DNA from 3 places in the Actinoplanes sp. NPDC049599 genome. Region 2 is predicted to be linked to each of the others. Evidence: riboswitches for the same ligand, from Rfam matches in the RefSeq annotation. Region 2 holds a riboswitch; each other region holds the start of a gene.

Region 1 (10,152 bases), on a different contig from region 2:
CGGACGCTGTCGCACCTGTTCTGAGCTCTTTTCGGCTCTCTTGACTGCCACGGAGGCGGTACACGGCGTAGGCTGCTCGGCGGTGGAAGAAACCGTCGACCACGATGTGCCGCGTCCGGCTCCGGGCAGGGAGTCGCCGGACGCCGCTCGTGTGCACGCAGCCGCGGTGCCCGCCGATCAATCGACCCTCCTGGATCGTCCGTTCGGCCGCGACGAGATCACCGTGGTCCGCCACGAGGTCTCGGCACGGCTGGACGCCGGTCCGCTCGGCGAGCGACTGCACGGCTTCGTGCTCGCGATCAACGAAGTGATCACGAACGCCGTGCTGCACGCCGGTGGGCAAGGTCGCATCGTGCTCTCGGTCACCGGCGCGGCGGTGTGCTGCACGGTCACCGACTCCGGGCCGGGCATTCCGGAGCAGTACCGCCGGCCGCCGGAGGTCCCGGAGGCGTTCGAGGTCGGCGGCCGGGGCATCTGGCTGGCGCACCAGCTGTGCGACGAGGTGACGATGGCGACCGGCCCCATTGGGACAACTATCGAACTATGCGTGCGGCTGCCCGGCCGCGAGACCACGTCTGGCCTGCTCAACGAGGGTGCGGCGGCCGGCTGAACGGGGAATGAAACGCCGTGGAAATGTGATCGTGGGCATTGAGGCGTGTCGGCGATCCGGGGCGACTACATTGGGCCAGTGCTCGGACTACCTCCTCATGTGACAGCATGCCTCTTCGATCTCGACGGCGTGCTCACCCAGACCGCCCTGGTTCACAACGCGGCGTGGAAACAGACCTTCGACGCGTTCCTCCGGACGTGGTCGGAGCAGCAGGGGCAGCCCTTCGTGCCGTTCGATCCGGGCGCCGACTACCACCAGTACGTCGACGGCCGGCCACGCGCCGACGGGGTCCGCACATTTCTCGCCTCTCGCGGCATCACCCTGCCCGAAGGCACGCCCGGCGACGGTCCCGACGCGGAGACCGTCAACGGCATCGGCAATCGCAAGAACGAGCTGGTCCTGCAGAAGATCAGCGAAGGCGCCGTCCAGGTCTACCCCGGCTCGGTCGACTACCTGCACGCCGTCAAGGCCGCAGGCTTGCGCCGGGCAGTCGTCTCGGCCAGCGCCAACTGCGCCGACGTGCTGCGCGCGGCCGGCATCGCGGACCTCCTCGAGGTCCGCGTCGACGGGGTCACCGCCCGCGAGCAGAATCTGCCCGGCAAGCCCGCACCGGATACCTTTCTCCATGGAGCAAAGCTGCTCGGGGTGGCGCCGGAGCAGTGCGCTGTGTTCGAGGACGCGCTAGCCGGTGTCGCCGCCGGCAAGGCCGGCGGCTTCGGCATCGTGATCGGTGTGGACCGGGTCGGCCAGGCCGACGCGTTGCGCGAGCACGGCGCCGACATCGTCGTGCAGGACCTCGCCGAACTCCTTAAGTAATCCCCTTACAGACTTCTTCTCAGTTGCGAGAGGCACCACCGTGATCCGTGAACGGGCCTACCCCGTCGATCCCTGGCACATCAGGGAGACCCGGCTGGACCTGGACCTGCTGGCTCAGTCCGAGTCGGTCTTCGCCCTGGCCAACGGCCACATCGGCCTCCGGGGAAACCTGGACGAGGGTGAGCCGCACGGCCTGCCCGGCACCTACCTCAACTCGTTCTACGAGCTGCGGCCGCTGCCGTACGCCGAGGCGGGCTACGGGTTCCCCGAGTCGGGCCAGACGATGGTCAACGTCACCAACGCCAAGCTCATGCGCCTGCTCGTCGACGACGAGCCGTTCGACGTGCGATACGGCGAGCTGCGCTCCCACGAGCGCACCCTGGACCTGCGCGCGGGCACGCTCGAGCGGGTGGTGGAGTGGGTGTCGCCGTCCGGCCAGGCGATCCGGGTCCGCACCGTCCGGATGGTGTCTTTCACTCATCGTGCGATTGCCGCCTTCCTGTACGAGGTCGAGCCGCTCGACGCCTCGGCCCGGCTGATCCTGCAGTCCGAGCTGGTCGCCAACGAGCAGCTCCCGCCGACCAGCAAGGACCCGCGGGTCGCGGCGGTGCTGGATCACCCGCTGCAGGCCGAGGAGATGCTGGAGCAGCGCACCGGCGGCCTGCTGGTGCACCGCACCAAGGCCAGCGACCTGCGGATGGCCGCGGCGATGGAGCACCTGGTGGAGACGCCGGGCAAGCACGCGGTGACCACCGAGGGCCACCCGGACTGGCTGCGCACCACCGTCGCCTGCAAGCTCGAGCCGGGCCAGAAGCTCCGGGTCGTGAAGATCGCCGCGTACGGCTGGTCCAGCAACCGGTCGCTGCCCGCCGTGCGCGACCAGGTGGGCGCCGCCCTGGCGAGCGCCCGGCTGGACGGCTGGGAGGGTCTGGTCGAGGCGCAGCGCGAATACCTGGACGCCTTCTGGGACCACTCCGACGTCAAGGTCGAGGGGGACCCGGAGGTCCAGCAGGCCGTCCGCTTCGGCCTCTTCCACACGCTGCAGGCCGGTGCCCGCGCCGAGCAGCGCCCGATCGGCTCCAAGGGGCTCACCGGCCCGGGTTACGACGGTCACACCTTCTGGGACGCCGAGACCTTCGTCCTGCCCGCGCTGACCTACACGCAGCCGGCGGCGGCCGCGGACGTGCTGCGCTGGCGGCACTCCACACTGGATCTCGCCCGGGAGCGCGCGCAGACCCTCGGCCTGCAGGGCGCGGCCTTCCCGTGGCGCACCATCCGCGGGCAGGAGTGCTCGGCGTACTGGCCGGCCGGCACCGCCGGGTTCCACATCGGAGCCGACATCGCCGACGCCGTACGGCGCTACGTCTCGGCCACCGGCGACTTCGAGTTCGAGCGCGACTACGGGCTGGAGCTGCTCGTCGAGACCGCCCGGCTGTGGCGCTCGCTCGGGCACCACGACCGGCACGGCCGCTTCCACATCGACGGCGTCACCGGCCCGGACGAGTACACGGCCGTGGTCGACGACAACGTCTACACCAACCTGATGGCGCAGCAGAACATGCTCGCCGCGGCGGACGCGGCCAAGCGGCACCCGGAGCTGGCCCGCAAGCTGGGCGTGGACGACGAGGAGTCGGCCTCCTGGCGGGACGCGGCGGCGTCGGTGCACATCCCGTACGACCGGGAGCTGGCCGTGCACCAGCAGTCGGAGGGCTTCACCCGGCTGGCGGAGTGGGACTTCGACAACACCCCGCCGGAGGCGTACCCGCTGCTGCTGAACTACCCGTACTTCGACCTGTACCGCAAGCAGGTGGTCAAGCAGGCCGACCTGGTCATGGCGATGTACGTGCGCGGCGACGCCTTCACCCCGGAGGAGAAGGCCCGCAACTTCGCGTACTACGACGCGCGTACCGTGCGGGACTCGTCGCTGTCGGCCTGCATCCAGGCCGTCATGGCCGCCGAGGTGGGCTTCCTCGAACTGGCCCACGACTACCTGGGCGAGGCCGCCCTGATGGACCTGCACGACCTGCACCAGAACGCCCGCGACGGCGTGCACGTGGCGTCGCTGGCCGGCTCCTGGATCGCCCTGGTGGCGGGCCTGGGCGGCATGCGGGACTTCAACGGCCAGCTCTCCTTCGCGCCCCGGCTGCCGAGCCGGATCAACGGGCTCGAGTTCTCGCTGCTCTGGCGGGGCCTGCGCCTGCGGGTGGAGGTGACGGCCGAGGAGGTCACCTACTCGCTGCGCAACGGTGGCGGCTCGGCCCGCCTGGACCTGCTGCACCACGGCAAGGAGGTCACCATCACCCAGGTGAAGCCGGTGGTGCTGGCGATCCCGCCGGCCGCGCCGACCGGCCCGCCGCCCGGACAGCCGGCCGGCCGGGCCCCGGTCCGCCGGGCCACCGGGGTCTGACCCGGAAACGACGAAGCCCCCGTCCTCCGCGAGGAGGACGGGGGCTTTTCCGCGCTGCCGCGCTAAAGCATCGAGACGTGTACGTGGTCCGTGTGGTCGCTGGGACCGCTGTACGACTTCCAGCCGGTGGCGGGGAACCAGATCTGCTTGTTCCAGATGACGTAGAGGATGCCGAGCCGGTCGGCGTTACGCACCAGGAAGGCCATCAGGTTGTTGCCGTACTCCCGGGTGTCCCGGTTGTGCCAGGGTGCGAAGCCGCTCTTCTGCAGTGACCAGTCACACGCGCGTCCCTTGGGATGCTCGAACGGCCCGCCGTTGCGGTGACAACCGACGAATCGGTTGAACTTCGCCTTCTTCACTTCCTTGTACATGTGGAACGTGCGCCCGGTGATGCAGCCGCCGGTGGTCGGGTCGTCGACGTTGCACGACTCCGGGCTGAACTCCCCGTCGGAGTTGCGTGGCGCCGGTGCGGCCACCGGTGACTTGGCGAGCACGAAGCCGCCCGTCACGGTGGTGCCGCCGACCTTGGCCAGCGCGTTCTCGGCCGACTCCTTCTGCTTCTCCATCAGCGCGAGGTTCTGCTTCTGCGCCCGGACCTCCTGGTCGAGGCGGGTCTTGGTGGCAGTCACCTCGTCGATGGCCGCGTAGAGCTCGCGCAGCTTGCCGTTGTTGAGGGCGTTGATCTCCTCGAGCGAGACCGCCTTGCGCAGGAAGCCGTCCGGGGTGTCGGTGTTGAGCAGGAAGCCCATCGTGGAGATGCCGCCGGTGCGGTACTGCTGCGCGGCGACCGCGCCCACCTCGGGCAGCAGCAGGTCCCGCTTCGCCTCGGCGTTCTTGACCTGCAGGGCGAGGCCCAGCTGGGTCTTGGTGGACTTCTTGACCGCCGCCTTCGCCGTCAGATAGCGCCGACCGGTGGAGTCGAGCACATCGTTCAGCAGCGGATTGTCGTCGCCGTCGTCGGCGGTTGACGACTTCTTGGTGTCGTCGGGGTCGGCGTTCGCCGGGGATGCGGGGGAGAGCATCATCGTGACCGCGGCGAGCGGAGCCAGGGCGAGGATCAGCCACCGGCGGGGTCTTGCCGTCATTCAGAATCCTTCCACGTGACCACCGGCCGGGTTAGCTGACGGGTTCGGGACGGAAGCGATCCCTACCACTGACTCGTGGATTCACCCCGGTACTTCTGTGGTTCCCCGGCTCATCTCGCGACGATTAGATGGTGGGCTGCCGGCACCTTGGGGGCAGCGCCTTCTGGCAGTAACCGGCGGCCAGCTTACCTGACAACAGCCCCGCTGACAGTGCTGCCGCGGGGGTAAAACCGTTACCGGGTAACGACTTTCCGTTACCACTCGATGGAATAACGCAGCTCATAGGCCGTAACGACGTATCAATGTGAGTCGTTGCATTCTCTCCGGCATTCCTCACCCGCAGTGGTCGGTCGATTGCTCACTGTGTGACGACTGTCGATTCCTAGCATTGATGGGTAGTGTTCGTCACGGTCTCAGCGCAGACCGCCGCCTAATCGCCGCAAGGCGAGCCGGGGACCCACCCGAAGTAATGGGGTGAATCCGATCCGTGCGCCGCGCGGATCGGTAGGGATCACTTCCGTCCCGAACCCGTCAGCTAACTCGGTCGGCGGCCGACGGAAGGAATGTTCGTGAGGCTCAATCCTGCCCGCCGGCGATTAGCGACCGTGCTCGCGGCGCTCGTCGCCACCACGGGGCTGGCCCTCGCCGCCCCGACCTCCGCCTCCGCCGCTCCCCGTCCGCTCGCCGCGCCGGGCGACTCGGGCGACGACGGCGAGGGCGGCTCGAAATCCCTCATCCAGCAGCTCGAGGCGGCGTCCAAGGGCTTCGTCGAGGCCAAGGAGGCGCTGGAGCGCTCCAAGAAGCGCCAGCAGCAGCTCACCGCCAAGCTCAAGGAGATCGACACCGAGCTCGGTCCCAAGCAGGCGGCCCTGGACGAGATCGTCCAGCAGTCCTACCGCACCGGCCGGCTCGGGCCGATGACGGCGCTGATCACCGCCGACTCCACCGGCAGCATGCTGGACCGGGCGCGGACCCTGGAGACGATCGCCGTCAAGCAGGACCGCGCGGTGCGCGATCTCAAGGACGCCAAGGTCCAGCAGGAGCAGGCGAAGGTCGCGATCGACGCCGCCGTCCGGGACCAGCAGCGTCAGCTCACCGTCATGGCCAAGCGCAAGAATCAGGCGGAGGGTGCCCTCAAGGCCGCCAACGCCGCGAGCGGGTCGAGCGGCGAGTCGAGCGACTCCTCGTCGTCCGGCGGCGAATCAAGCGGCGGTGGCAGCAGCTCCCAGGCCGCGGCCGCGCCCCGCAACTCGGACGGCTCGCTGCCGAGCGAGTCGTGCAGCCTCAACGACCCGACCACGTCGGGCTGCATCTCGCCGCGCACGCTGCACGCGATGAAGGAAGCGAAGAAGGACGGTTTCACCCGTTTCGTCTCGTGCTTCCGTCAGCAGAACAGCGGTGAGCACCCGAAGGGCAAGGCTTGCGACTTCGCGGCCGACAAGAACGGCTTCGGCGGCGACGCGACCGGTGCCAGCCGGACCTACGGCAACCGGCTGTCGACCTACTTCATCAACAACGCGAGCCGGCTCGGCGTGCTCTATGTCATCTGGTTCCGCCGGATCTGGCTGCCCAGCAGTGGCTGGAAGTCGTACTCCGGGGCCGGCGGCGATCCGTCGAGCGATCACACCAACCACGTGCACCTGTCGATGCGCTGACACCGGGAGTGCGGGGCCTACCGCTTGACGTAGGCCTCGTACTCCTTCAGCACGTCCTCGGTGGTGCCGTCGGCGCGGATCACGCCGGACTCCAGCCAGATGGCCCGCTCGCAGGTGTCCCGGATCGACTGCTCGCTGTGGCTCACCAGGAAGACCGTGCCGGCCTCCTTGCGCAGGTCGCGGACCCGCTGCTCGCTGCGCCGGCGGAACTTGGCGTCGCCGGTGGCCAGCGCCTCGTCGATCAGCAGCACGTCGTGCTTCTTGGCGGCCGCGATGGCGAACCGCAGTCGCGCGCCCATGCCGGAGGAGTACGTCCGCATCGGCAGCGAGCTGAAGTCGCCGCGCTCGTTGATCCCGGAGAAGTCGATGATGTTCTTCACCTGGGACTTCACCTCGGCCGGTGACATGCCCATGGCCAGACAGCCGAGCACCACGTTGCGCTCGCCGGGCAGGTCGTTCATCAGCGCCGCGTTGACGCCGAGCAGCGACGGCTGGCCGGCCGCGTAGATCGCGCCCCGCTCCACCGGCAGCAGGCCGGCGATGGCGCGCAACAGCGTCGACTTGCCCGAGCCGTTGGTGCCGATCAGGCCGATCGCCTCGCCCTTGTGTGCGACGAAGCTCACACCTTTGATGGCGTGCACCTCGCGCAGCGTGGCCGGCTTGGTGCCGGTCACGATCCGCTTGAAGCTCGCCAGCGGGCTGCCGGTGCCGGGCGTGGCGGACTGCTGCACCCGGTAGACCACGTGGGCGTCGTCGACGATGACCGTCGGCACCGGCCGATCGCTGCCGGTCAGGTTGTCAGCCACGGCCGTACCCCTTCTCTCCGCGCCAGAAGTAGACATATCCCCCGATGCCGACCACCAGGGTCCACGCGACCGCTTCGAGCCACAGCACCGTGGCCGAGCCGGCCAGCGGGACGTCCTCCATCAGCGCGTGCCGCATCAGGTCGATGAAGACGAGCATCGGGTTGGCCTCGACCACATTGAGCTGCCAGCCGCTCAGGTTGTCGGAGAAGCGGGTCACCGGGTAGAGCACCGCCGAGCCGTAGAGCCACATCCGCATGACGAACGGCACCAGCTGCTTGAAGTCCGCGACCTTGCTGCCCAGCCGGGCCGCCGCCAGCGCCAGGCCGGCGTTGAAGACGCTCTGCAGCAGGAAGATCGGCACGATGAGCAGCCACTCCCAGGTGATCGGCTCGCCGAAGCCCAGCACGATGACGATCAGCACCGCCATCGAGGCCAGCATGTTGCGGATCTCGACCGTGGTGATCGCCAGCGGCAGGCTGGCCCGGGGGAAGTGCAGCGCCCGGATCAGGCCCATGTTGCCGCTGATCGCCTGGATGCCGGCCTGCACCACGGACTGGGTGAAGCCGAAGATGAAGACACCCGTGCACAGATAGGGGACGAAGTTGTCGACCCCTCGCTGGGTGTCCAGGACGACGCCGAAGATCACGTAGTAGACCGCGGCATTGATCAGCGGCGTGAGCACCTGCCAGAAGACGCCGAGCCGGGTCTTGCCCAGCGACGACGTGACCTTGGCGTTGGCGTACGACGCGATGAAGTGCCGGTAGGCCCAGAGTTGCCGGGAATACTCCCGCAGGCTGGGGAGTTTTCCCGCGGCGCTGAGGCCGTGCCTGCGGGCCAGCTCCTTGAGCGTCAGGCCGGTGTCGGAACCGGCGACCGCCGTCTGGGGCATCGGGTGGCGCTCCGATCTGGTCGGTCCGCTGGGGATCGGGGACCTTGGTGACTTGCGCGGGAACACATTAAACAGTGTGCCGCGATGGAACGGCGTCGTATCGACGTTGAATCCGAAAGTAGCCGAACGAGCGCCGGAACGCAACCGTTGCGTCCTGGCGTATAGTGCTCCTGTGGTTACAGCGAAACGTGCGCCCGCCGGAGCGGCGGTGCTCCGCGGGGACATCACCGCGGCCATCCGAAACGCGGTCATGAACGAGCTGGCCGAGGTCGGCTACGGCCGCCTGTCGATCGAGGCGGTGGCGCGCCGGGCCGGCGTGGGCAAGACCGCGATCTATCGCCGGTGGAGCAACAAGCTGGAGATGGTCCTGGAGATCGTCTCCGCTGTGGCGGAGCGTAGCGTGCCTATGCCAGACACCGGAAGCTTCGCGGGTGATCTGCAACTGCTCATGTTCATCGTGAGCAAGGCGTTGCAGCACCGGATCGCGTCGCAGATCATCCCGGACCTGATGGCCGAGGCGGCGCGCAACCCGAAGATCGCCGAGACGCTCCAGCGCGCCCTGCGCACCCACCAGCAGGCCGTCGGCGAGAAGCTCGTGGGTCAGGCGGTGGAGCGCGGCGAGCTGCCCGCCGACACCAACCCCGATCTCGCGGTCGACCTGATGCTCGGCCCGCTGTACTGGCGGCTGGCGGTCTCGCGCACGCCTATCGACGACGACTACCTGGAGCTCCTCAGCACGGCCGTCATGGGCGCGCTGCGAGCGAGCCGGCCAGCGCACTGAAGCCGTCGGTGACGATGCCGGTGCCGAGCTGCTCCGGCGGCATCGGCCGGGCGAAATGGAAGCCCTGCGCCCGGACGTAACCGAGCGCGCCGAGCTTCGCGGCCTGCGCGGGCGTTTCCACGCCCTCCGCGACGGCTTCCATCCCCATCGCGCGGGCCAGCTGCAGCACGGCGCCGGCGATCAGGTCGGGGCCGGGCACGGGGGCGAACGAGCGGTCCAGCTTGATCTGGTCCACCGGGCAGTTCGCCAGCAGGCTGAGCGTCGAGGCGCCGGTGCCGAAGTCGTCCAGCGAGAGCCGTACGCCCAGGGTCCGCAGCGCGCGCAGGGTCTCCTGGGTCGCGCCGCCGCCCACGGCCGTCGACTCGGTGATCTCGACGGTCAGCCGGTGCGGGTCGAGCCCGCTGTCGGTCAGCGCCGCGGCCACGTCGGCAGCGAAGCCCGGCTCCCGCAGCTGCCGGGCCGAGGCGTTCACCGACATCGTCCCGGGCGCGAGCTCGCCCAGCTCGGCGATCCAGGCCGCGGCCTGACGGCAGGCCGTGCGCAGCACCCAGCGACCGAGCGGCACGATCAGCCCGGTCTGCTCCGCGCCGGGGATGAACTCACCCGGGCCGAGCAGGCCTCGCGTGGGATGCTCCCAGCGGACCAGCGCCTCCACCCCGGTCAACCGGCCCTCGGGCAGCGTCACCACCGGCTGGTAGTGCAGCACCAGCTCGTCGTGGGTGAGCGCGGCCAGCAACGCGGAGGCGAGCCGGCTGCGTTCGGCGCCGCGGGCCTCGGTGCCCGGCCGATAGCGCTGACAGCCGCCCTCGCCGCGCTCCTTCGCCTCGTACATGGCGATGTCGGCCTGGCGCAGCAGGTTGCCCGCGTCGTCGCCGCCGCGGCCGTCCACCACGCCGAAGCTGGCCCGGACCGCGAGCAGGTGGCCGTCGATGTCGACCGGTACGGCCAGCGCGCCGGCGATCCGGCCGAGCACCCGGTCCACGGCCGCGCCGCCGAGCCCCTCGAACAGGATCGCGAACTCGTCGCCGCCGAGCCGCGCGATGGTGTCGGTGGGCCGGATGCCGGCGCGCATCCGCTCGGCGACCGCGACCAGCAGCCCGTCG
Region 2 (10,152 bases):
GTCTGATGCCCGTCCACCACGAGCACCGTGATCGCCTCGCCCACCATTCAAGCCTCCTGATCCGCCAGCGCTGGAAGTCTATGTGTCCCGCGCCGGAAGCCAAGGCGTACCAACAGCCGGACAGCACCTGCGAGCCACGTCGATCGCTCGGTACGCGCGCCGAGCGGATGAGTCCGAGCGGCCCCCACAACTCGTATCTTCGGTGGACCTGACCCCTCGCTTTCGGGGTGCGGAACGATGCGGCGGGGGCTTGTCGCGTGACCCCCACCCGTAGAAGGTCTTACGCCATGTACGACATCCAGCTTTTCGGACGGCTCGAAGTCCGCACCCGGGGCGTACGCCTGACCGGCCGCGACTTCGGTGGCGTCAAGCCCCGCCACATTCTCGCCCTGCTCGCGCTGCGTGGCGACCTGCACAAGGCGGAGCTGGCCGAGCTGCTGTGGGGCGGACGCCCGCCGGCCAACCATCAGGCCACGGTGGAGAGTTATGTGTCCCTTTTGCGCCATCGACTCGACCCGGACGGGCAGACCCGTGACTCCGTGATCACCACGCGCAACGGCGGCTACTCCCTCGTGGCCGACCAGGTACGCGTCGACGTGGCCCGCTTCGACGAGCTGCTCGCCGCGGCCTCGGGCCGGACCGCCGGCCGCGCCCTGCGCCCGCTGACCGCCGCCGCGCACCTGGCCGCCCGTCCCCTGCTGGAGGACGTGGAACAACACGATTGGGCGAACCAGGCCCGCGAGCGGTACCGGGCCCGGCTGGTGGCGACGCTGCTCGACGGCGGCGGCCACGCCCTCGTCGCCGGCGACCCGCAGGGCGCGCTGGCGCTGGCGGAGCGTGCGGTCGGGCTGGACCCGGTGGCGGAGCGCGGCTGGGCGATCACGATGGCCGCGCACCGTTTGCTCGGGGACAGGGTGGCGGCGCTGCGGGCGTACGACCGGTGCCGGCGGGAGCTGGCCGAGGGGCTGGGCGTGGAGCCGTCCCTCGAGACCCGGGCGCTGTTCCTGGAGCTGCTGCGCGAGGACGGCGCGGGCACCCCGCTGGATCTGGCGGTCACCGCGGTGCTGGCGGCCGCCGGCGAGCCACACCGGCCCGACTCGGTGACCGGCCTGCTGCGCCGCGCCGCGGAGCTCGCCGCCTGACGCAACACTGTGACGCAGGTCAAATATCGCGCGGTCCGGGCACCGACGGCGAAGAATCCCCGGCGTGGACACCACGCTGCTGCCCGTACCCCTGGCTCCGGAGATCTCCCTGCACCTGGCCGGCGGCGGGGTGGGGTTGTTCGACGGCACCGGCGGCGCGTTCAGCAGTGACGTGCCGCCGCCGTTCTGGCTGTTCGTCTGGGCCGGCGGTCAGGCGCTCGCCCGGCACGTGCTGGACCACCCGGAGATCGTGCGCGGCCGCACCGTGCTCGACGTGGCCTCGGGTTCGGGCGTGGCCGCGATCGCCGCGGCCCGGGCCGGCGCCGCCCGGGTGACCGCGATGGACGTCGACCCGCTCGCGGTGGCCGCCGCGGCCCGCAACGCGACCGCCAACCGGGTCACCGTCGACACCCGCGTGGTCGACATCGCCGACCTGGACGTGCCGGCGGAGGTGATCCTGGCGGGCGACGTCTTCTACACCCGCACGGTCGCCGATCGGATGACCGCGCGGCTGCGCCGGGCCGCCCGCGAAGGCGCCCGGGTCCTGGTTGGCGACCCGGGCCGGGGGTACTTCCCCGAGCGGCTGTTCACCCGGGTGGCGGAGTACGTGGTGCCGGTCCCCGCCGCGCTCGAGGAGACCGAGGCGCTGACCACCGGGGTGTGGGAGATGCACGCCACAAAACTGTCGGCGTAACGACCCGGAAATGCTTTCACCACACAACAAGTTGTACGCTGCACGCATCTTGACGGGAGGTGCGGCCGATGGCGGAAACGGACGCCGAGGCCCAGGCCGGACGCCTGGCCGACGAACTTGTGCGATTCGCCCGGCTGGGCCCGCGGGCGAAGGGCATGCTCCACGTGAGGGACTTCGGCGCCGAGTTCTCCGCCCTCATGCTGCTGTTCCCGCTGCGGCACCTGGGCCCGATGCGGGTCACCGACCTCGCCGAGGTCAAGGGCGCGGACCCGTCCACGATCAGCCGGCAGGCGGCTCAGCTGGTCAAGGCCGGCCTGGCCCGCCGTGAGGCCGATCCCGCCGACGGCCGGGCCTCCCGGCTCGCCGTCACGGCTGCGGGCCTGGCCGCCTGCGCGCAGCTGCACGAGGCACGCAACGCGCTGATCAGCGAGGCCCTGAAGGGCTGGCCGGCCGAGCGGGTGCACGCCTTCACCGACCTTTTCCACGAATTCAACAGCTCCGTCGAGGCGCTCGTGCGCTGCGACCCAGCCGTACCAGCACGGGAGAACGCGTGAGTAACTCCAGCACCACCGCCACCGCAGAGCCGGGGCCGCCGGCGGGCGCAGCGGGCGCCGGCGGGCCGTCGGTGGAATTCACCCACCGGCAGATCCTGACCATCCTCGGCGGCCTGATGATGGGCATGTTCCTGGCCGCCCTGGACCAGACCATCATGGCCACGGCGACCCGCACGATCGCCGACGACCTCAAGGGCTTCGACCTGCAGGCCTGGGCCACCACGGCCTTCCTGATCACCTCGACCATCTCCACACCGCTGTACGGCAAGCTCTCCGACATCTACGGCCGGCGCGGCTTCTTCCTGTTCGCGATCGCCGCGTTCGTGATCGGCTCGATCCTCTGCGGCCTGTCCCAGAGCATGTACGAGCTGGCCGCGTTCCGGGCGATCCAGGGCATCGGCGCCGGCGGCCTGATGTCGATGGCGCTGGCGATCATCGGTGACATCGTGCCGCCCCGCGAGCGCGCCAAGTACCAGGGCTTCTTCCTCGCGGTCTTCGGCACCGCCAGCGTCATCGGCCCGCTGCTGGGCGGCTTCTTCGCCGGCCAGGACACCATCCTCGGCATCACCGGCTGGCGCTGGATCTTCTACATCAACGTGCCGATCGGCATCGCCGCGATGATCGTCGTGGCCCGGGTGCTGCACCTGCCGCACACCCGCACCGACCACCGGATCGACTGGCCGGGCGCGCTCGCGCTGATCGTCGGCCTGGTGCCGCTGCTGACCGTGGCGGAGCAGGGCCGCACCTGGGGCTGGGACTCGCCGCGCGCGCTGGGCTGCTACGCGATCGGGCTGATCGGCATCGTCGGCTTCATCCTGGCCGAGCGGGCCTACAAGGACGAGGCGCTGCTGCCGTTGCGGCTGTTCAAGAACCGCACGGTGGCGGTCGGCTCGATCTCCAGCACGATCGTCGGCATGGCCATGTTCGGCGGCCTGCTGACCGTGCCGCTGTACCTGCAGATCGTCAAGGGCTCCTCGGCGACCGAGGCCGGCCTGCAGATGATCCCGTTCGTGATCGGCATCATGGCCGGCTCGATCACCTCCGGCCAGCTGATCGCCCGGACCGGCCGCTACCGGGTCTTCCCGATCATCGGCAGCATCCTCATGCTGTCCGCGCTGGTGCTGTTCTCCCTGATCGGCGCCGACACCCCGCTCTGGAAGACCATGCTGATCATGGTCGTGATGGGCCTCGGCCTGGGCGGCAACATGCAGCCGATGATCACCGCGGTGCAGAACGCGGTGTCGCCACGGGAGATCGGCGTGGCCACCAGCTCGGTGACGTTCTTCCGGTCGATGGGCGGCACGCTGGGCACCGCGATCTTCCTGTCCGTGCTCTTCAACGTCGTCGGCGGCAAGATCAACTCGGCGTACGCGACGGCGCAGGGCACCCCGGAGTTCCAGCAGGCGGTGGCCGCCGACCCGGGTCAGCTGCAGACCCTGCAGCAGGCGCAGGGCGGCGACGCGCTGAACGACACGTCGTTCCTGGACCGGCTCTCCGACGTGGTGTCGCACCCGTTCAAGGTCGGCTTCTCCGACGGCATCCAGCTGATCTTCCTGCTGGCGGCCGTCGTGATGGTCCTCGGCCTGATCGTGGTGCTGTTCCTGCCGGAGATCCCGCTGCAGCACCGGTCGGCGCAGCAGCAGCGCGCCGACGACGCGGCGGCCGCCGCCGCGAGCAACGGCGTGCCCGGCGAGGTCGGTGCCGGGCCCGAGGTGGAGACCCGCAGCTCCCGCTAGCTGCTCAGCCGGCGACACCGAAGGGTACGAGCGCAGCCCGCGCTCGTACCCTTTGTCGTATGGCAGTCGTGAAGATCAACGCTATCGACGTCCCCGAGGGCGCGGGCCCCGAGCTGGAGCAGCGGTTCGCCGCCCGGCAGGGTGCGGTGGAGAACGCCCCGGGCTTCCTGGGCTTCGAGCTGCTCCGCCCGGTCGGCGGCGAGACCCGGTACTTCGTCTACACCAAGTGGGAGACCGAGGAGGACTTCCAGGCCTGGTCGGCCGGCTCGGGCCGGGCGGCACACGCGGGTGAGCGCAGCCGCCCGGTGGCCTCGGGCGCGAGCCTGCTGGAGTTCGAGGTCGTCCAGCAGGTGCGGAAGTAGCGGTCAGGCGTCGGCGTTGCGAGCCGCCGCCTTGATCAGCCGCTCGGCGACGGTCCGGCGGTCGATGCCGAGCCGTTGGGCGGTCTCCTGCAGCACGGTGTAGGCCTCCTGCACGCCGCAGCCACGCTGCGCGATGATCACGCCGGCCGCCCGGTCCACCGTCGCACCCTCCCGCAGGCCCTCGCGCCGGCGCAGCTCGCCCAGCAGCACCTCGGCCTGGTTCACCACGGCCATCGCGGTCAGCAGCCACGCCGGGTCGATGCCGCCGGGCGTGCCGACGAACAGGCTCAGCGCCCCGACCGAGGACCGCTGCACGTCCAGCGGGATCGCCACGACGCCGCGGACGCCGTGCTGCCGGGCGCCCTCGGCCAGCTGCGGCCAGCGCGGGTCGTCCTGGAGCTCGGGGGCGGTCACCAGGGTGCGGGTCCGGGCGGCCTCGAGGGCGGGGCCGTCGCCGGCGGCGTACTGGAGGTCGTCGAGGGCCTGGGCGGCACTCCCGGAGGCGGCGACGACCGGCGGTCCGCCCTCCCCGATCAGCGCCACCGAGCAGCGCAGCGTGCCGGGCACGACCCCGGCCGCGAAGGCGGCCAGCCGGTCCAGGGCGTGCGGCACCCCGTCGGCGCCGAGCAGGCGGGCGGTGAGCTCGTGCAGCAGCCCGGCGAGCTCCACCGGGTGCGGCCCGGCCGGCTCCCCCGCACCGGCGGACGGCGCCAGGCCGTCCCGCACCACCGTGTCGATGCTCAGGGTGGGCTCGGGGGGACGGACCGCGGCCGCGAGCAGCGAGCCGGGCACCGCGGCCGGTAAGCCGGGAGGCGGCTGCGCCGCAGGGAGTGCGGCCGGCCCGGCCGCGGGCGGGCGCCGGCGGCCGGGGGTCCGGGTCTGGTCGGCGTTCGCGGCGGCTGCGCCGGAGGCCGGCACCCGGCGCGAGATGGTGCGCCCGAAGCTTCGTTGCGGGGCTGACATCCGGCCGATATTGCCACGCGCATCGGTGAACACGAAAGTCCCGTCCACTACCGGGTGCCGTCCTCCGGCGTGACCGTCTGTTCCGAGGTCCGATGCTCCAGGAGCGTGCTCGGCGCGGCTTCCAGGTCGGCCTGGCGCTCGTCCGACTCGGCGAGAATGGCCGCTGCCTGCGCCTGCGGGTCGCTGCTGCCGCCCGCGCTGCGCTCCTCGGGCAGCAGTTCGGCAGCGCGCTGGTCCGTCCGGTCGTCAGTCATGGCCGCTGGTTACCCCGCTGGGCGCAAGCGAACCCGCACGATGATCGATATCCGGGACGCAAAAGCGCCGCCCCCGGAGACCGGAGGCGGCGCGATCACAGCTGTCGGTGTGCAGGTCGCCTCGCGGCGAAAGGCTCAACGCGGCTCCAGCCGAACGGTATTCCGCGAAGGCAAAGGGTGAGGCCCGGGGACACTGATCACACCGACATCTGACTCAACCGTCGGCGGGGTGCCCGGATTCCGGTAGCGGTTGTGACTCAAGCCACACCGTTTGCCCGGCCCGGCCCCGGGTAGTCGAACCACCGGGGAACGACCACCCGACGCCGGACCAAGCCCGCACGAGGAGTGAGATGACCCAGCAGAACGAACGGCTGCCCGCGTTCGGCGACGAGGAAGCTGTGCCGGACGGCGACAGCGACTTCGCCGGTGAGCACTCCGACACCGTGGTGGACCGGGATGACGCCGAGGGCGGGACGGGCGAGGCAGAGAGCCCGCAGGGCCGGTCGGGCCTGGACCGCGAGGGCCCGCCCTGACCCACCCCGACGAACGCACCAAGCCCCCGGCCGCCAGGCCGGGGGCTTCGCCGTGCGTGGTCCTGGTCAGGCGGCGAGGGCCGGCGCGGGCTGATCGGCCGGCTCCGGCTCACCCTCCGCGGCCTCCTTGGCCAGCGAGTACGCCATCTGCAGGAAGTCGGACGCGGCCGTGGCGGTGAACACCGTGGCCGCCAGCCGGGTCAGCCGGGGCGCGAAGACCAGCCCGCTGGTCAGCCCGGTCGCCACCCACACCGCCAGGCAGAACGGGCAGCTGACCAGCTCGCCGATCGAGTGGCGCAGCGAGCTGCCCTGGTCGCGTACCTCCTCGTTGATCTCGCCGCTGCCGCCCGGCTCCGCGAACCGGGTGAACGGCGCACGCAGCGGGCTGGTGATCGCGTCCTTGGCGATCAGCCGGCTCAGCTTGTGCGTGGCGATGGAGATCAGCACGATGTCGGCGGTGGCGGGTCGCTCCGGCACCGGCCGCCCGCTGAGCCGCGCCGCGGCGGCCAGGCTGCCGGCGAGCACACCGAACGCGCCCATGGTGGCCACATAGCCGTCCAGCGGCCGGTGCTCGTGGGGCGCGTAGTCGCGTCGCAGCCGGTTCAGCCGGCCGCGTACCGAGGAGATCATGAAGTCGGTGGTCCTCTCAGAAGTCCCGGGTGAGCCGGATCGCTCGATGCTTGCCTGCACCGGTTGCCCGAGCGCCCTCCCACCAAACCCGCCGGTACGCTGAGGCACATGAAAGGGCTGTGGACCCCCGCGTGGATCGCGCGCCACGTCCTCGCGCTGGTGCTCGTGGCCGCCTTCCTCGCGCTGGGCTGGTGGCAGTTCAGCCGGGCCACCGAGGGCAACGCGCTCAGCTGGGGCTACACCTTCGAGTGGCCGGTTTTCGCGCTGTTCGTGGTGTTCATCTGGTTCCGCGAGGTGCAGCAGGAACGCCGGTCCCGCCGCCCCGCGCCGCCGGAGCCGGCCGCGGAGACCGGGGAACGCCCGGCCGTGCCGCAGCAGGACGCGCCGGTGACCGTCCGGCGCCCGGTGCGCGTGCCGGTGGCGAACGCGGCGCCCGTCGACGACGATCCCGAGCTGGCCGCCTACAACGAGTACCTGGGCTGGCTCGCCGCCCACCCCGGCGCCCGGCCGAGCGACTATCCCGGCCCGCGCACCAGCGCCAGTTGAGCAGCACCGAACCAGAAGGACGTGGAACGTGCAGGGAGCCCTGACCCGCTACCGGATCATCGCCTGGATCGTCGGCGTGGTCCTGATCACGCTGGTCGTCATCGGCATGCCGCTGAAGTACCTGGGTGACAACGACACCGTGGTGGCCACCGTTGGCCCGTTCCACGGTTTCCTCTACATGGTCTATCTGGTGGCGACCTTCGACCTGAGCCGCCGCGCGCACTGGCCGCTGGGCCGGATGCTGCTCGTGATGCTGGCCGGCACCGTGCCGTTCCTGTCGTTCTGGGCCGAGCGCGTCGTCACGCGCAAGTGGGTCCCGGCGGCCGCCACTCCCCCGCCGGCCATGGCAGAGTAGAAAAGTCACTCTACGAAGCGGAATTGTTGCCTGCCGTTATCGGGATCATTCTCTTATTTGTGATCATTGGCGCAAGTCACTCTTCGGGCTCTTGTGTTAATGCCGAGCGCCGATAAGTTAATGCGGTTGGTCCGGTCCGCAGCCACACCCTCGGTGGCGCCGGCCCACGCCGCCGAATCCTCGCCGGTGGAAAACGCGACCCCGATCCCCCAGGGTCACCGCCTCCGCCACGACGAACCGGGGAACCACACCGAAGCAGCACCGGGGTGAATCCGCACCAGCGGTAGGGCCTTCTTCCCGCCCGAACCCGTCAGCTAACCCGGTAGGCGGCCACAGCGGAAGAAAGGCCACATACCGTTGCCACACGCCCGCACGAGACTCCGTGCGCTGGTGGTCGCCGCCCTGGCGATCGCGATCACCGGCAGCGCCGCGACCTCCGCGCACGCGGAACCGTCGAAGAGTGAGCTGACGAAGAAGATCGACAAGGCGTCCGATCAGCTCGAGGACGTCGTCGAGTCGTACAACAAGATGCGCATCAGCCTGAAGCAGACCAAGGCCGAAGAGAAGAAGCTGGCCGAGTCCCTGGCGCCGGCCAAGGCCGCGCTCGAGGCCGCCGGCACGCAGATGGACAGCATCGCGGCGTCGGCGTACATGACCGGCCACGTCGGCACCATGAACGTCGTGCTCGAGGGCGCGGACAACCTCATGGACCGGATGAGCATCCTCGAGCAGATCTCCCGCAGCCGCGGCCGCGACATCGCGGAGTACCGCGCGACCACGGAGAACTTCGCCGAACGGCAGGCCGCCCTCAAGGCGACCCAGGCGAAGCAGACCGCCGAGGTCAAGGAGCTCGACGGTCGCAAGAAGAAGATCGAGGGCGACCTCAAGAAGCTGTACGCGATGCGCACCGCAGCCTACGGCTCGCCCACCGAGGCCGGCAGCAAGTACACCGGCAACATCCCGTCCATCGCGGGCTCGGCCGGCAAGGCGGTCACCTTCGCCTACAACGCGATCGGCCTCCCGTACAAGTACGGTTCCGGCGGGCCCAACAGTTACGACTGCTCGGGGCTGACCTCCGCGGCCTGGAACGCGGCCGGCAAGTCCCTGCCGCACAACGCCGCGGCGCAGTACAGCGCCACGACCCGGATCTCCCGGTCCGACCTCAAACCGGGCGACCTGGTCTTCTACCGCAGCAACGGGCACGTCGCCCTGTACGTCGGCGGCGGCCAGATCATCGACGCCTCCCGCGCGGGCCAGCCCGTGAAGAAGCGGACGATCGACATCATGACCCCCAACGGCTACGGCCGGGTGTCCTGAGTCACCGAGCACAGCAGAAGGCCGGTGTCCCCTCGGGGCACCGGCCTTCTTGTCGTTCGCAACGAGGGGAGGGGGTTACGCGGCCTGCAGGCCCTCGGCCCGGGCCAGCTCGCGCAGCCGGCCGAGCGCCTGGATCTCGAGCTGGCGGATGCGCTCCCGGGAGAGCGAAAAGCGCGACGCCACCTCGGTCAGCGAGTGCTCACGACCGTCCTCGAGGCCGTACCGGGCGCGCATGATGCCCGCCGAGCGGTCGTCGAGGTGGTTCAGCAGGCCCTCGATGCGCTGCCGCTCCAGGGCGGTCAGCACGATCTCCTCGGGCGACGGCGCGTCGCTGTCGGCGACCAGGTCGCCGAGGTTGGTGTCGCCGTCGTCGCCCACCGGGGTGTCCAGCGACACGGTGTCCTGGGCCCAGCGGGTCAGTTCGGTGACGCGCTCCACCGTCACGCCCAGGGCCGCCGCGACCTGCGCGGGCTCCGGGTCGGCGCCGAGCTCGCGGACGAGCTGGCGGGTGACGTTGCGCATCCGGTTGACGTCCTCGACCAGGTGCACGGGCAGGCGCACGGTGCGTTCCTGCTGGGCGATCGCCCGGCTGATCGCCTGGCGGACCCACCACGTGGCGTAGGTCGAGAACTTGTAGCCGCGCTCGTAGTCGAACTTCTCGACGGCGCGGACCAGGCCGGTGTTGCCCTCCTGGATGAGGTCGAGCATCGGCATGCCCGAGCGGACGTACCGCCGGGCGATCGACACGACCAGCCGCAGGTTGGCGCGAATGAAGAGATCCTTCGCCCGCTTGCCCTCGGTGACCAGCCGCTCCAGTTCCTCCCGGCTCACGCCGCGACGGACTTCGCCGGTGTCGAGCAGGTGCTCGGCATAGAGGCCCGCCTCGATTGCCTTGGAGAGGTCGACCTCCCTGGCAGCATCCAACAGCGGCGTCCGGGAGATTTCGTGCAGGTAGACTCCGACGAGGTCGCGTTCCTCGGCGACCTGGTCGGTCCTCATCACGGTGTTCTTCTCCACGTTGCCCACGGTCCCCTCATTGCCTTCACTAACCCTGTTACGGGCAATA
Region 3 (10,152 bases), on a different contig from region 2:
GTTGGCGATGGCGCCGTACCCGGCGGTCATCTGGATCAGCGTGGCGTCGACGCTCATGCCGATCGGCACCGAGCCGGAGGCGGAGCCGCTCCACTCGTCGGGCGCCAGCAGCCGGCCGGTGGCCTCGCCGGGCATGCCGACGTTGGTCGCCCGGCCGAGGCCGAACTTCTGCTGGTACTCGTACAGCTTCTCCTTGCCGAGCTTGTCGGCGATGCGGATGGTCCCGACGTTCGACGAGTACGCCAGCACACCCGGGATGGTGAGCCGGGTGCCGGCCGGCAGCCGGTGGGTGTCCACGAAGTCGTAGCCGCCCCGTTCGAGGCCCGGGCCCACGGTGATCAGCGAGTCCCGGTTGATCAGCCCCTCCTCCAGGGCCGCGCCGATGGTGAACGCCTTGTGCGTCGAGCCGGGGTCGGCGATGACGCTGGTCGCGACGTCCTCGCGGTCCTTGGGCGCAAAGTCCGCCGGCTTGGCCGCGTTGTACGCCGGGTAGCTGGCCTGGGCCAGCACCTCGCCGGTCCGGGCGTTGAGCACCACGGCCGCGGCCACCGTCGCGTTGCTCTTCTCGCCCTGCTGGCTCAGCACCCGCTGCACCTCGAACTGCAGGTCGCGGTTGATGGTCAGCTGGATCGACGAGCCGGGCGAGGCGCCGGTCTCGCGGTGGTAGCCGCCCGGGATCTCCTTGGCCAGGTCGCCCCGGCCGATCTCGAAGACCTTCTTGCCGTCGGTGCCGCGCAGCAGCGTGTCGTAGCGGGCCTCCAGGCCCTCCAGGCCGGTGTGGTCGTCGCCGGTGAAGCCGATCAGGTTGGCCGCGAGGTCGGCGCCCGGGATGTCGCGCCGCTCGTCCCGGTCGGAGCCGATGCCGCGGATCTTCATCGCGGCGATCTTGTCCGCGATCGCGATGTCGACGCCGCGGGCCAGATATTCGAAGCGGGAGGCGCCGCCGCCGGGCCGCTTCTTCTTGGCCATGAGCTGGATCAGCTTCGACGGCGGGATGCCCAGCTCCGGGGAGAGCTGGGCGGCCGCGGCGACCGGATCCTTGATCATCTCCGGGTCGGCGTAGATGTACCGCGCCTCGACGCTGTGCGCCAGGGCCTCACCGGAGCTGTCCAGGATGCTGCCGCGCGGCGCCGGGAGCACCACCTCGGTGAGCCGGTTCTGCCGCTGCTTGAGCAGGCTCTCCGCGGACGCGGCGGAGCCGCCGACCTGGAGCACGACCAGCCGCACGCCGATCGCCACGAACAGGGTCAGCGCGAGCACGGTGCCCAGCCGCAGCCGGCGGGTGCCGTTGGCGAGCCGGGGCGGCGCGGCCGGGATCAGCGGCGCGGGCCGCCGGGTGCCGGGGCGCGCGGGTGCCGCCGCCCGGGCCGGCCGGCCCGCCGGGGCACGCCGGGGTCCGGGTGGGGCCGCTACCTTGCGCTCGCGGGCCATCCGGGCGCTTGCATCGGTACGGGTGGCAGCCGCGCCCCGCCGCGGGTTGGCCGTGGCCCGGTTACGCCCGGCGCCGGCGGTCGCCCGGCCACCCCGGCGCGGCGTCTCGTCCCACTCGTCCTCGTCGGCCCGGGTGCGCGCCCGCGCCGCCCGCGCCGGCTTCTCGGCCGGCTGGTCGCGCTTGTCCCGCCGCGGCTCGCGGGCCTGGTCGCGGCGCTCGTCCGGCTTGCCCCGCCCGTCGCGGTCGCGGCGCTCGTCCGGCTTGCCCCGCCCGTCGCGGTCGCGGCGCGGGGGCGGCTCCTCGTCGGTCTCCCGGCCCCGGTCGCGGACCGGCCGGCCGCCGTCCAGGACCTGCAGCGCGGGACGGAACGGGTCGGTGTTGCGGCCGGTGCGCGGCGACCGGGTGCGCTGGTCGCCCTCGCGCACGGTCCGGCCGCGCGGTGTGTACGCCCGCGCGTCGCCGATGCCACCGAAGCCACGCGTCCGGTCGTCCTCACGCCCGGAGGCCTCGGCGGGTGGCTGGTCGCCAGAAGCGCCGCGCCGGGGCTCCTGGCCCCGGCGCGGTGTCCCGTTGACGCGGGGCGGCACGCGTTACCGCCCGGTCGCCGAGGTGGCGGGGTCCTGCGCGGTGACCGCCACCTCGCCGCGGCCCGGCGTCGGCACCCCGAAGATCTTGCCGTCGGGCAGCCGGATGTACGCCGGGTTCTCGGCCTTGACCAGGCCCAGCCGGCGGGCGGCGGCGTCCAGGCTGCCCGGGCTGTTGTTGGCGGCGATCTGGTTCTCCAGGTCCTGCTGCTGGGAGTCCAGCTTGGCCTGCCGCTTCTGCAGCGAGTCGATCCGGAACGAGTTCTCCGCCGTCTTGGTGTTGATCAGCAGGATGCCGAGCACCCCGGCTACGACGATCGCCACCACGAGCGCGATGAACGGCGCGCGGGGTGCGTTGATCGGCGCGGGCGGCGCCACCCGCAGGCGCGGCGACGTGATCGGGTCACGCTGCTGCTCGGCGGTCAGCTTCAGGGCGGCACTGCCCTGGGTGGCACCGACGGTCGGGTAGCGACGCGCCCCCCGGGCGCCACCGCCCGTCGCGGCACCGGTCGTCGTCCCGGCCGGCGTGCGCCGGCCCTTGCCAACCTGCTCCGTGGTCCGGCCCCCCGACCGCGGCGCAGTGGTCATGCGCTCGCTCAATGTCCCTCCCCCTCCTGGTGTTCCCCCGGGCGTAACCGCCCTTGTCCCCCGTGCGTTGTAGACAGTCGAGGCCGTTCGCGGGCGGCCCCGGTCGTCTGGTCCTGCTGGTCGATCCGTTCCACCGCGCGCAGCTTCACCGAAGCCGCCCGCGGGTTCTCCGCCACCTCCGCCGCGCTGGGCAGCTCCGACCCGCGGGTCAGCAGCCGCACCGAAGGACCCGTCCCGGGCAGCTCGACCGGCAGGTCGATCGGCCCGGTGCTGCGTGCCCTCGCGGCGAAGGCACGCTTGACGATCCGGTCCTCCAACGATTGGTACGACATCACCACAAGGCGCCCCTTCGGTGCCAAGTGGTCCAACGCCGCCGGAACCGCGGCCTCAACCGCGGCGAGTTCCGCATTTACCTCAATACGTAGCGCCTGAAACGTTCTTTTCGCTGGATTTCCACCCGTTCGCCGCGCGGCGGCCGGGATCGCGTCCCTGACCAGGTCCGCGAGCAGCGACGTGGAGACGATCCGGGCCTTCGCGCGGGCCTTGACGATCGCCGAGACCACCCGGGTGGCGAACTTCTCCTCGCCGTACACCCGCAGGATGCGGACCAGCTCGCCGGGCTCGTAGCCGTTGACGACGTCCTCCGCGGTGATCCCCTGCGACTGGTCCATCCGCATGTCCAGCGGCGCGTCCCGGGCGTAGGCGAACCCGCGGTCGGGCTCGTCGAGCTGCAACGACGAGACGCCGAGATCGAACAGGCCACTGTGGAAGCTCCGGTGGCCGAGCTCGGTGAGCACCGCGGGCAGCTCGTCGTAGACCGCGTGCACCAGGTGCGTGCGGTCCGCGAACCGGGCCAGCCGCCGCCGGGAGTGCGCGAGCGCCTCGGTGTCCCGGTCGAGTCCGATCAGGACCACCTCCGGGTGCCGCTCCAGCACCGCCTCGGCGTGCCCGCCCAGGCCCAGCGTGAAGTCGACGTGCACCGCACCCGGCAGCGCGAGGGCGGGGGCGAGCAGCTCGAGACAGCGCTCGAGCAGCACCGGCACGTGCGTGCCGCGCAGCTCCCCCATGTCGACCCCCATAGCCAGCTCTTTCCGCGCTCACCCGGTCCGGCCCGCACATCGACTCCTCGATGCCGGCCCGCCCGGTCGTCCGTCCGTACCGCCAGATCCCCATCCGCTCGTGCCCGTTGCCATCGGGCGCGCCCGACCGGACACACGCCTGGCACCGGGGAAGAGGCGCCAGGAGCGGGAGCGGCTGGAGATCTCGCAGTACGGCAGCAGCGACGTCCGGGCCGTTGCACAGCCCACAGGTGCCACGCCTCACAATCCGCCGGGCAGCACCCCCTCCTCGATGTCGGCGAAGTCGTCCTCGCTCGCCGAGAGGTACTGCTCCCAGGACTGCTTGTCCCAGATCTCCACCCGCGTGCTCGCCCCGATCACCACGAGCTCGCGATCCAGCGCCGCGTACTCCCGCAGGTGCGCCGGGATGGTGACCCGGCCCTGCTTGTCGGGGATCTCGTCGTGCGCGCTGGCGAAGAACACCCGGCTGTAGGCCCGGGCGGCCTTGTGGGTGACCGGCTGTTCGCGCAGCTGGCCCGCGATCCGCTGGAACTCCGGCATCGGGAAGACGTAAAGGCAACGCTCCTGCCCCTTGGTGATCACGACACCTCCCGCCAACTCGTCGCGGAACTTCGCCGGGAGGATCAGTCGGCCCTTGTCGTCCAGGCGCGGGGTGTGCGTGCCGAGAAACATCGGCCCAACCCCCCTGCCCCCCGGCACCGATGCAGAGCCAGCTCTGCGCGGACCGCCTGTCGTCTGGGCCGGCAAATCCTCTCGGAGGCGTTCCTCCGCAAGACCCTGCCACTGCGCTCCACTCTACTCCACTTCCCTCCACCCGCAACCAGAATGACGGCTTCTGCGAACCGGATTCGCGGATGTATCCGCACGTCAGAGCAGGTGGGGCGGAAGTGGAGGGCGGAGCGCTCGCGACCATGGTCCACTTTCCGACATGCCGCCCACCCGGGCACGAAAGTCCCCCGAAATCGGGCGTTGGGGAAGGGCCGGCTGCCCTTCGGCACCGTGCCGGGGAGTGAAGTGGAGGGAAAAGTGGTGCGGACACGACAGCGGGGCGCGACCCCGTCCGGGTCGCGCCCCACTGAACTGTCGTACTGCTCTACTTAGTGCTGTCTCACGCTGTGCTACTCAGTGCTGTCTCACGCGGAGACGAGGCGGCGCACGACGTAGTTCTTGCCGTACACCTTCTGCTTCTTGACCTTGTCGCCCGAGTGCGGCGCGGCCCACATGTAGCCGCCGCCGGCGTAGATGCCGACGTGCGTGCCGTACGAGCCGGACCGGAAGACCAGAAGGTCGCCGGCCTTCTTGTTGCCCTTGCTGACAGCCTTGCCGTACTTCTGCTGCGAGTTGGCCTTGTGCGGCAGCTTCTTGCCGGCGGCCTTGCGGTAGACGTACATGGTGTAGCCGGAGCAGTCGAACCGCTTGGGCCCGGAGGCACCGAACCGGTACGGCGCGCCCTTGTGCTTCTTCGCCTCGGCGATCACCTTGGCACCGCTGACCCCGACCTTGATCCGGGTCGACGGGGTGGCGACGGACTTGAAGCCCTTGGTGCCGGCGAACACGGTGCGGTAGTACGCCGAGTTCGCGGGCTTGCTCCAGAAGGTGACAGTGCCCTTGGAGTTGCTCGACTTGGTCTGGTAGGTCTTCCAGGCCTTGCCGGCCTTGGACCTGATCTGCAGCCGGACCTTGCCGCTGGTGACCGCCTTGCCGGTCTTCGGGTTGATCAGCTTGGTGGTCACCTTGACCTTCGTGCCCCAGGCGATCGACTTCTTGTTGTACGAGGTCTTCACGCTGGGCTTTACCGTCACCGCAGCAGCGGTGACGGGGGCCGGAGCGGCGGATGCCGGTGCGGTGGCGACCAGCTGGCCGGCGCAGAGGCAGAGACCCAGTGACAGAGCGACGGGACCGGTGCCGATGGTGCGACGGCGCCGGTGCGAGGTGCTTTCGTGCACGGTAGAGATATCCCTCCGGCACGCCTGCGAGGTTAGCTGTCGGGTTCGGGCGGGAAGGTTGCCCGGCCACCGCTGGTGGCTTCACCCCAAGGTCCGCATCGGTACGCCGCGAGCGGCGTGCCACGGGACCGGATCTGGGTCCCCCGTCCCTGCCCCCGTATGCCTGTGTTGTCGTTCGCAATCATGGTCGCGCCACCCGGACCGGGGCAGGGCTCGGCGTGGTCCGTGGTGGTGCGAGCGGCGAGCGGACGCTTGCCGGCACCACCCTTGCTACCCGAAATCGGCGTCGGCCGCTGGCCCGTGCTCGACTACTCAACGTGTTTGGCACATGGACGACTGTCCGGTTTGTAACCGGGCCGTGACAAATGCCAGCACCACGGGTAGCAGATCAATTACAGTGCGTCGAAGGTTACGGGTGAAACACAACACATAAAAAGCCCAGGCGGGGTGATCATGGGCGGCGGCCGGGTCGGGAGATTGCGGCCGTAAACGCCCCCAGCGGCGCAAACTCGGCGACGGACGGCGCCGGGGAGATCATCCGTTCGGTGGAGGTGCCCGCCCCACCGCCCGGACCGGTGAGCGGGACCCGGGACCACTCGACGTAGTGTCCGTTTCCGGTACCCTCGTCGCCGTGACGGACGGGAAGATGCCCCTACGGGCCAAGGTCGCGACCTCCGTGTCGCGAACCGCTGCGGCGCTCTCACGGGCGGCGGGCCGCGGCGACGGCTCGGTGATCGGCGGGTGGATCGGTCTCAAGATCGATCCTGACCTGCTGAAGAACCTGGCCGCCGGCCGCGCGATCGCGCTGGTCTCGGGGACCAACGGCAAGACGACCACGACCCGGTTCACCGCGGCCGCCCTCGGCGTGCTGGGCCCGGTCGCCACCAACTCCTTCGGCGCCAACATGCCCACCGGGCACACCTCGGCCCTGGCCAAGGCCGGCGCCACCCCGTTCGCGGTGCTCGAGGTCGACGAGCACTACCTGGCCCGGGTGATCGACGAGACCACACCGCGGGTGGTGGCGCTGCTCAACCTGTCCCGCGACCAGCTCGACCGCGCCAAGGAAGTCGCCATGATGGCGCAGATGTGGCGCACCGCCCTGGCCGCCCACCCGGACGTGCACGTGGTGGCCAACGCCGACGACCCCATGGTGGTCTGGGCGGCGATCAACACCGCGCACGTGGTCTGGTTCAGCGCCGGCCAGCGCTGGCACGACGACTCGTTCGTGTGCCCGGAGTGCGGCTCGCCGATCGAACGGGCCAACGGCGACTGGCGGTGCACCGGCTGCCCGCTGCGCCGCCCGCAGGCCCAGTGGACCGTCGAGGACGACGGCGTGGTCGACCCCCGCGGCGACTGGCACCTGGTCAAGCTCCAGCTCCCCGGTCACGTCAACCTCGGCAACGCGGCGACCGCGCTGGCCGTCGCCGCCGAGTTCGGCGTACGGCCGATAGAGGCCGTCCCCCGCCTGGCCGGGGTCGCCTCGGTGGCCGGCCGCTACGCCCAGGTCGAGCGCGACGGCCGCAACATCCGGCTGCTGCTGGCGAAGAACCCGGCGAGCTGGCTCGAGGCGTTCGACATGGCGGAGGTGGCACCCACGCTGCTGTCCATCAACGCCCGCGACCCCGACGGCTTCGACACCTCCTGGCTCTACGACGTCGACTTCTCCCCGCTGCGCGGACGGCAGGTGCTGATCACCGGCGACCGGGCCTTCGACCTGGCGGTCCGGCTCGAAGTGAACGATGTGGCCTTCCGGCACGTGCATACCTTCGACGAGGCGGTACGAGCCAGCCCACCGGGACGCCTCGAAGTGATCGCGAACTACACGGCGTTCCAGGACATCCGAGCGGAGTTGGACCGTGTCAACTGAGAGCACCCTCCGGATCGTGTGGATCTACCCGGACCTGCTGTCGACGTACGGCGACCGGGGCAACATGCTGATCCTGGGCCGCCGGGCCGCGCTGCGCGGCATCCCGGTGGAGACCTACGAGGTCCGCTCCGACCAGGCCATGCCGACCACGGCCGACATCTACCTGATCGGCGGCGGCGAGGACGGCCCGCAGGCGCTGGCGGCCCAGCGCCTGATCGCCGACGGCGGCCTGCACCGCGCCGTGCAGCAGGGCGCGGCCGTGCTGGCCGTGTGCGCCGGTTACCAGCTCTTCGGCAGCTCGTTCTTCGCCAAGGGAGCCAAGTGCGCCGGGCTGGACCTGCTCGACCTCAGCTCCGACCGGGGGGAGACCCGCGCGGTGGGCGAAGTTCGCGGCGACATCGATCCGCGGCTAGGGTTGCCCCCGTTGACCGGCTTCGAGAACCACGGCGGCCGGACCCACCTGGGTCCCGGGGTGGCCCCACTGGCCCGGGTGACCGCCGGCATCGGCAACGACGGGCAGACCGAGGGCGCCTGGCACGGCAAGATCCTCGGCACCTACGCGCACGGCCCGGCACTCGCTCGCAACCCAGCTATAGCCGATCTGCTACTGCGTTGGGCGATCGGCGCGGATAGCCTTACAGCGCTCGACGACACCTGGGCCGACCGGCTCCGCAGCGAGCGGCTCGCCGCCGCCGGCACCGCCTGAGCCATCCGGCGCCCGACCAGCCGACCTGGAACGACGAGATTTAGGGGTACGCCTGCATGACTGACACCCTGATCGCCCCGCGGGGCATCGTAAACCCCGCCACGGACCCTCAGGCCAGCACGCAGCACCAGGCGCCCCCGATGGGTTGGCGCCACCGCCTCGTCCGCTTCGGCATCCTGGGCGCAGTGGTAGCCGGCCTCGGCGTCGCCGCCGCGGTCCTGCCGCTGCAGGCCATCGCCGACTCCGTCGTCGCCCTCGGCCCGGCCGCCGCGGTCGCGATCGCGGTGGTCGGCGGCCTGCTCCTGTCGGTGCTGGTCCCCCGCACGGCGATCACCCTGGCCTGCGGCGCCCTGCTCGGCCCGGCCACCGGCGCGGCCACCGCCCTGGCCGCAGCCATGATCGCCGCCGTGGCGACCTACTACGCGGGCCGCTGGGCCGGCCGAGGCGCCCTGGGCTCCCGGGCCGGCAAGCTCGAACGCCTCGACGGCTGGCTGAACCGCCGCGGCCTGGCGGCGGTGCTCCTGGTCCGTTTCCTGCCCCTGGCCCCGTTCGGCCTGGTCGGGTACGCCTACGGCACAACCTCGGTCTGCCGCAAGCGCTACCTGCTGGGCACCACGCTGGCCGCGGTCCCGTCGGCGGTCTCGTACGCGGTGATCGGCGCCGCGGTGGCCTCCCCCGGCTCGATGAACCCACTGACACTGGCCCCGGCCGCGATCGGGTTCGCGCTGACGACAACGATCGTGCTGCGCTGGCGCCTGGCCGCCCGCCGCGACGCTGCGGCGGCACTGGCCGCGGCCTGACCCCCCCCAGCGACAAACGACGAACGGCCCGCCGCACCTGCGACGGGCCGTTCTGCGTCCCCACCAACCCCCTCAGCCACTCGACCCGCCCGACCACTCGCCCCGTCGACCCACTCAACCCCTCAGCTCCCTCGGCCCGCCCAAGCGACCCAACCGGCACTGTCCACTCAGGCCCGCTCGACCCCCTCGACCCGCTGGACCCACTCGACCCACTCGACCCACTCGACCCACTCGACCCACTCGACCCGCTCAACCCACTCAACCCACTCGGGCCGCTCGGGCCGCTCGGGCCGCTCGGGCCGCTCGGGCCGCTCGGGCCGCTCGGGCCGCTCGGGCCGCTCGGGCCACTCGGGCCACTCGGGCCACTCGGGCCACTCGGGCCACTCGGATCACTCGGATCACTCGAACCACCACACGCACAACTCAGTCCACGCGGGCGACTCAGGGGCTGAGGCACTCGGCCGCCCGGACCCCTCGGGCCTATGACCACCCAGGCCACCCGGACGACTCTCCCTTCTTCGGCAGCCCGGATCCTTCTCTGGCATCCCGGTCGACGCATTCGGCCCCGGACTCTCCACTCCGGTAGCCACCTCAGTACGCCTACCAACTCTCACGGCCAACAGCCCACTCAGCGCCCCGCCTCGACCGGCGACTCCGCACCACCCAGGCACATCAACTCCCCCGGGAGGGGGATCTTGGTACTGGATGGCCCTTCCAGGGGCCACCGTTTACCAAGGTCTACTCGGCGCGCGCCATATGTCCGGTCAGCGCAAGTCGTGCGGGATATCCGCTAGCCGCCTCGCGGGCGAATCTTGTGGACACCGGGATGCTCGACATCCGCCACTCCGACTGTTCACAACCTGACCGCGACTTTGATGCCTATATAGGCGATTTCTTGCCCACCAGGTGTGGATGTTGATGACTTCTGGTCAGCTCCTCACCCGCCCGCTCCAAGATTGCGGCGATCGAGCGCAGCAGCCCGATCGGGAACGCAACAAGGCACGTTATGGGCCATTCGTCGCCCGTCAGTGACCGGTCCACCGCGACCGGCGCGCGCCAAGGCGCCAGTCGGCCAGCAGCCACGGCAACGGCAACACCGGCAGCCGACGGCGGGCGGGCGGCAGGCGTGCAGCGAGCGGGCGGGCGGGCG

The links. A riboswitch is a leader RNA that binds a small molecule or an ion and turns the genes downstream of it on or off. The one in region 2 is predicted to bind cyclic di-AMP.
Region 1: linked by a shared signal. The riboswitch ahead of ACIBQZ_RS00720 (coiled-coil domain-containing protein) and the one ahead of ACIBQZ_RS09355 (NlpC/P60 family protein) in region 2 are both predicted to bind cyclic di-AMP.
Region 3: linked by a shared signal. The riboswitch ahead of ACIBQZ_RS18140 (C40 family peptidase) and the one ahead of ACIBQZ_RS09355 (NlpC/P60 family protein) in region 2 are both predicted to bind cyclic di-AMP.

The regions. Positions count from the first base shown of each region.
Region 1 is NZ_JBITLX010000001.1:149,890-160,041, forward strand. It holds gene ACIBQZ_RS00700 (hypothetical protein) at 1-24, shown strand, start outside; gene ACIBQZ_RS00705 (ATP-binding protein) at 167-610, shown strand; gene ACIBQZ_RS00710 (beta-phosphoglucomutase family hydrolase) at 689-1,426, shown strand; gene ACIBQZ_RS00715 (glycoside hydrolase family 65 protein) at 1,467-3,833, shown strand; gene ACIBQZ_RS00720 (coiled-coil domain-containing protein) at 3,896-4,918, opposite strand; cyclic di-AMP (ydaO/yuaA leader) riboswitch at 4,922-5,059, opposite strand; cyclic di-AMP (ydaO/yuaA leader) riboswitch at 5,336-5,484, shown strand; gene ACIBQZ_RS00725 (coiled-coil domain-containing protein) at 5,482-6,573, shown strand; gene ACIBQZ_RS00730 (ABC transporter ATP-binding protein) at 6,591-7,415, opposite strand; gene ACIBQZ_RS00735 (ABC transporter permease) at 7,372-8,268, opposite strand; gene ACIBQZ_RS00740 (TetR/AcrR family transcriptional regulator) at 8,441-9,049, shown strand; gene ACIBQZ_RS00745 (putative bifunctional diguanylate cyclase/phosphodiesterase) at 9,012-10,152, opposite strand, start outside.
Region 2 is NZ_JBITLX010000004.1:72,338-82,489, forward strand. It holds gene ACIBQZ_RS09295 (response regulator) at 1-47, opposite strand, end outside; gene ACIBQZ_RS09300 (BTAD domain-containing putative transcriptional regulator) at 288-1,142, shown strand; gene ACIBQZ_RS09305 (class I SAM-dependent methyltransferase) at 1,207-1,836, shown strand; gene ACIBQZ_RS09310 (MarR family winged helix-turn-helix transcriptional regulator) at 1,905-2,390, shown strand; gene ACIBQZ_RS09315 (MDR family MFS transporter) at 2,387-4,126, shown strand; gene ACIBQZ_RS09320 (antibiotic biosynthesis monooxygenase family protein) at 4,186-4,488, shown strand; gene ACIBQZ_RS09325 (ANTAR domain-containing protein) at 4,492-5,451, opposite strand; gene ACIBQZ_RS09330 (hypothetical protein) at 5,499-5,705, opposite strand; gene ACIBQZ_RS09335 (hypothetical protein) at 6,056-6,238, shown strand; gene ACIBQZ_RS09340 (DUF1360 domain-containing protein) at 6,305-6,868, opposite strand; gene ACIBQZ_RS09345 (hypothetical protein) at 6,977-7,414, shown strand; gene ACIBQZ_RS09350 (DUF3817 domain-containing protein) at 7,443-7,769, shown strand; cyclic di-AMP (ydaO/yuaA leader) riboswitch at 7,979-8,112, shown strand; gene ACIBQZ_RS09355 (NlpC/P60 family protein) at 8,160-9,086, shown strand; gene ACIBQZ_RS09360 (RNA polymerase sigma factor RpoD/SigA) at 9,162-10,152, opposite strand, start outside.
Region 3 is NZ_JBITLX010000009.1:204-10,355, reverse strand. It holds gene ACIBQZ_RS18160 (penicillin-binding transpeptidase domain-containing protein) at 1-2,019, opposite strand, end outside; gene ACIBQZ_RS18155 (hypothetical protein) at 2,023-2,604, opposite strand; gene rsmH (16S rRNA (cytosine(1402)-N(4))-methyltransferase RsmH) at 2,613-3,683, opposite strand; gene mraZ (division/cell wall cluster transcriptional repressor MraZ) at 3,924-4,355, opposite strand; gene ACIBQZ_RS18140 (C40 family peptidase) at 4,817-5,485, opposite strand; cyclic di-AMP (ydaO/yuaA leader) riboswitch at 5,636-5,813, opposite strand; gene ACIBQZ_RS18135 (MurT ligase domain-containing protein) at 6,276-7,496, shown strand; gene ACIBQZ_RS18130 (type 1 glutamine amidotransferase) at 7,486-8,202, shown strand; gene ACIBQZ_RS18125 (TVP38/TMEM64 family protein) at 8,343-9,002, shown strand; partial or broken gene ACIBQZ_RS18120 (hypothetical protein) at 10,028-10,152, opposite strand, start outside.